One region of the Micromonospora arida genome, then DNA from elsewhere that is predicted to be linked to it. Evidence: riboswitches for the same ligand, from Rfam matches in the RefSeq annotation. Region 1 holds a riboswitch; the other holds the start of a gene.

Region 1 (2,377 bases):
ACACCATCTCGGCCCGCCGGGTGACGTGTGCCGTCAGATCCCTGAGGAGCTGCTCCTCGAAACCCTGCGGCGACTGATCGATCTTGTTCATGGCGTCATCTCCGTCTCATCAAGCGAGGGTGGTGGTCGGACGGGCAAGCACGGCGCGTACGACGCGGCGGGCACGATGCAGGCGGACCCGAGCGGCGACCGGCGACACCCCGAGCACCGCCGCCGCCTCCGCGACGGTGAGGCCGTCCACGGCGACGAGTTCGACAAGCGTCCGGGTGCCCTCGGGCAGCTCGCTCAGCGCCCGATGGGTGCGGCGGGCCGCCGACTCGGCGTCGATCCGCTCCTCGATGCGGGCGATGTCATCGGGGCCCAGGTCCCGCCGTCCGGCCAGCCGGCCGGTCACCCGCAGCCGTTGGGCCGCTCGACGCCGCTCGTCGCCGATGACGTTGCGGGCCACCCCGTACAGCCAGCCGATCTGGCTACCCCGCTCCGGCCGGTAGCCGGCCGCCGACTCGATCACCGCCAGGAAGACGTCGGCGGTCAGGTCGGCGGCGAGGTGTGGGTCGTCCACCCGCCGTGCCACAAACCGACCCACCGCCTCCAGGTGCCGCCGGTAGAAGACCTCGAAGGCCACCGGATCGGCTCCGATGCCAGAAATGTCGTCATCGGCTCGGTTCGGCTCATTCACAGGCCGTCCTCCCTCGTAGCCTTCACACCCCTTCTTCGTAAGGCGGAGCACGAGTGTTACCGAACGGCCCGCCCCGGCGCCGGCGGCGGCGCTGCTGGCCCAACTGGGCAGCCACCCTGGTGATGCGGCATTATCGAACCACCGGCGACTGGCGGCACGGGGATGGTGGAACCATCGGGGAGCCTCTCGCGGGCGTCGACCGCCTGGGCGCCTGCGTCGAGGAACCGTCATGACCACGACCAGCGAATCCGCCGGGCACCACACCCCATCAGGCACGGCCCGACTTCTGCCGGGTGCACCCGTCGCCGAAGCCGTCCTGGCCGAGACCGCCGACGCTGCCGCCCGCCTGCGCAGCCGCGGCATCACACCGAGCCTCGCCACCATCCTCGTCGGCGACGACGACGCCAGCGCCGGCTACATCGCCATCAAGCAGCGTCAGGCCGCCGCGCTCGGGTTCGCCTCCCCGCACGTGCATCTGCCTGCCACCGCCAGCCAGGCCGAACTGCACCAGGCCATCGCCCGGTTCAACACTGATCCGGCCGTACACGGGCTGCTCGTGCAGTACCCCGTGCCGGGGCATCTGGACTACGACGCGGCGCTGCAGACCATCGACCCGGACAAGGACGTCGACGGCATGCATCCGCTGAACATGGGGCGTCTCGCCGTCGGCCTGCCCGGCCCGCTGCCCTGCACCCCCGCCGGCATCGAAGCCCTCCTGGCGTACTACGAGATCCCCGTCGCCGGTCGTGAGGTCGTGATCCTCGGCCGGGGCGCCACCCTGGGCCGGCCCCTGGCGATGCTGCTCGCCCAGAAGCGCCCGACCGCGAACGCCGCCGTCACCGTCGTACACACCGGTGTGCCGGACTGGGCCCGCTACACCCGCCGCGCCGACATCCTCGTCGCCGCCGCCGGCGTACCCGGGATCGTGAAGCCAGAGCACGTCAAGCCCGGCGCGGTCGTCATCGGCGCCGGCGTCCGCTACGACGGGCGGCGCCTCCTACCGGATGTGGACGAAGCGTGCGCCGAGGTCGCCGGCGCGATCACGCCCCGGGTCGGCGGAGTCGGCCCGACCACCGTCGCCATGCTGTTCCGCAATGCCGTGCGGGCCGCCGAACGCGCAAGCCAGTAGCCCGGTCATCGGACCCAGCCCAGGAAACGCTGGTGCCGCAGCCCGGATGCAGCGCCAAAAGCTGATCGCCGACCCGGTCCTGAGATTCAGCGGCCAGCCCTGGTCGAACTTCCTCTCGACCTGTGATGATCAGGTGATGAAAAGTAGGTAGGAGAAGGCCCCTGACACCTATTTTTCATCACCTGATCATGGCAACACCGGGCGGACCGCTACCTGGAAACGGCGCTGCCCCGACCTCCAGCAAGGAGACCGGGGCAGCGCCGCGTTTCGCGTACGTCAGCTGCAGCCGCTGGTGGAGCCGCAGCCCTCGCAGACGTAGCAGCTACCGGCGGGCCGCATCTTCGTACCGCAGGTGAAGCAGAGCGGCGCGTCGGCGGCCTTGCCGATCACGGCCTCCAGCAGTTCGGTGCTGGAACCCACGCTCGGCGCCGGCTTGGCGGCGGCCACGTCGGCCATCTCCTGGGCCGGCTGGGCGACAGCCTCCGGCTTGGCCGGGGTCTCCACCGGCGCGGACGATGCCATCGCGGTGAGCTCGGCGCCGGTGACGCCGGCGGCCTCCGCGTCGGCCT
Region 2 (2,377 bases), on a different contig from region 1:
CGCGGGCCGCGCAGCGACTTGTGCGTGGTGGTCGTGACGATGTGCGCGTGCGGCACCGGGTCGAAGTCGCCGGTGAACACCTTGCCGGCCACCAGGCCCGCGAAGTGCGCCATGTCGACCATGAAGGTCGCGCCGACCGAGTCGGCGATCTCGCGCAGGATCCGGAAGTTCACCTTCCGGGGGTACGCCGAGTAGCCGCCCACCAGGATCAGCGGCTTGAACTCGCGGGCGGCCTCGGCCACCCGGTCGTAGTCGATCAGGCCGGTCGCCGGGTCGGTGCCGTAGCTGCGCTGGTCGAACATCTTGCCGGAGATGTTCGGCCGGAAACCGTGGGTGAGGTGGCCGCCGGCGTCCAGCGACATGCCGAGCATCCGCTGGTTGCCCAGCTCGCGGCGCAGCGCGAACCAGTCGGCCTCGGTGAGGTCGTTGACCTGGCGGACCTGGGCCTTCTTCAGGGCGGGGGACTCCACCCGGTCGGCCAGCACCGCCCAGAAGGCGACCAGGTTGGCGTCGATGCCCGAGTGCGGCTGCGCGTACGCGTGCGCGGCGCCGAACAGCTCCCGGGCGTGCTCGGCGGCGAGCGCCTCGACGGTGTCGACGTTCTGGCAGCCGGCGTAGAAGCGACGGCCGACGGTGCCCTCGGCGTACTTGTCACTGAACCAGTTGCCCATGGCCAGCAGGGTCGCCGGGGAGGCGTAGTTCTCACTGGCGATCAGCTTGAGCGACTCCCGCTGGTCGGTCAGCTCGGCGCCGATGGCGTCGGCGACCCGCGGCTCGACAGCCCGGATCACCTCAAGGGCACTCCGGAATGCGGTGGACTCGGCGTTGCGGGACATGTGACCTCCAACAGACGTGCGGGAAGGCCCAGGCGCTCGGCAAACGTCCACGTGACGAGGCCGCTCCCCGATGGTTCTCCATCCCCACGCGCCAGTAACGGCCCGGGAGGATCCTACCGGGCCGGAACCGGCCGTTCGGGCCGCCCTCCGGGAGGCGACCCCGCCGACGTGATTGGGCGATGCGTCGCGGGGCACACGGTAGGTGACCACCGCGCCGTCACGGGTGCGGCCAGGGTTCGCACAGAAGGAGTCGAGAACATCACCACACCTACCGATCAACAAGGTGCAGACCGCGGCCGGCAAGATCATTCCGGACCGGCTCAAGTCCGAGCAGCACCGCCGGATAGCCGAACCAGGCTGCTAACCCCCTGGCCCCCCGCCACCCCTCCTCCCGCGATCTTGCACTTTCTGTCGCGACAAAACCGCACGAGACGTCGCTAATCAGCAACAGAAAGTGCAAGATCGCGGGGCGGGGTGGGGCGGGGTGGGGCGGGGCGGGGCGGGGCGGGTTGAAAAGTCTCGGCTGGTGAGGTTCCGGTACCCCGACGCCGAATGCGGAAACAGGTGAAACCGCCTCAGACCATCGCCAGGGTGCGGGGGATCTCGTCGAGCAACTCCCGAGCCAGAAAGCCGATCCGGCCGTAGCGGGGAATCAGCCGCTGGCCGCTCACCGAGTGCGCGAACGAGCCCCAGCAGGCCGCCTGCGCAGGGTCGGCACCCCGCGACAGCAGCCCCGCCAGCAACCCGGCGAGCACATCCCCGCTGCCGGAGGTGCCCAGCCCGGCGTCGCCGCTCTCCTCCCGCCAACCCCGCCCGTCCGGGGCGGCGACGTGTCCGTACAGCGACACGACCGCCTCGTACCGCGCGGCCAACTCGGCCGCCTCGGCGTCCAGGTCGTCGCCCTGCTCCCGCCCGAGCAGGTGCCCGGCCTCGGTGACGTTGGGGGTGAGCACCACGGGCCGACCCGACCCGACCAGCAGGTCCGGTGCGTGGCTGAGCGCACCGAGGGCGTACGCGTCGAGCACCAGCGAGGTGTCCGGTCGGGCCGCCTCCAGGACCAGGCTCAGCAGGCGGTTGGTTTCGTCGATCGCCTTCAGGCCGGGGCCGACCGCCACCACGTCGGCCCGCGTGACCAGGTCGCCGAGCTGGCCGTCCCGGTCGGCGGCCACCGCGCCGTCGGCGGTCTCCGGCAGACCGATCACCAGCGCCTCGGGCACCTGGATGCTCAGCGCCGCCGCGGTGGACTCGGCGGCGGCGAGCTGAAGCACTCCGGCACCGGCGCGCAACGCCGCCACCCCGGCGAGCAGCACCGCGCCCGGCGTGAAGCGCGAACCGCCGACCACCAGCACGGTGCCCCGGCTCTCCTTTCCACCGACCGGCACCGGCAGCGCCCAGTCCCGCAGCAACGTCGGGGTGATCACCTTCACCTCAGACCGGCTCGGCATGGATCTCGTCCTCCCTGGTCGGCTGGGCGCCCTGCTGACGCAGGTGCGCGACATCGTTGAAGGCGGTGAGGGCCAGACGGTCTTCGCCGTCCGCCG

The links. A riboswitch is a leader RNA that binds a small molecule or an ion and turns the genes downstream of it on or off. The one in region 1 is predicted to bind ZMP and ZTP.
Region 2: linked by a shared signal. The riboswitch ahead of ACFYP0_RS01495 (glycine hydroxymethyltransferase) and the one ahead of ACFYP0_RS24600 (bifunctional 5,10-methylenetetrahydrofolate dehydrogenase/5,10-methenyltetrahydrofolate cyclohydrolase) in region 1 are both predicted to bind ZMP and ZTP.

Annotation. Positions count from the first base shown of each region.
Region 1 is NZ_JBIALC010000009.1:140,907-143,283, reverse strand. Features, by position in the region: gene ACFYP0_RS24610 (CU044_5270 family protein) at 1-91, opposite strand, end outside; gene ACFYP0_RS24605 (RNA polymerase sigma factor) at 110-679, opposite strand; ZMP/ZTP riboswitch at 814-895, shown strand; gene ACFYP0_RS24600 (bifunctional 5,10-methylenetetrahydrofolate dehydrogenase/5,10-methenyltetrahydrofolate cyclohydrolase) at 909-1,808, shown strand; gene ACFYP0_RS24595 (vitamin B12-dependent ribonucleotide reductase) at 2,085-2,377, opposite strand, start outside.
Region 2 is NZ_JBIALC010000001.1:298,030-300,406, forward strand. Features, by position in the region: gene ACFYP0_RS01495 (glycine hydroxymethyltransferase) at 1-836, opposite strand, end outside; ZMP/ZTP riboswitch at 856-945, opposite strand; gene ACFYP0_RS01500 (NAD(P)H-hydrate dehydratase) at 1,412-2,281, opposite strand; gene ACFYP0_RS01505 (histidine phosphatase family protein) at 2,265-2,377, opposite strand, start outside.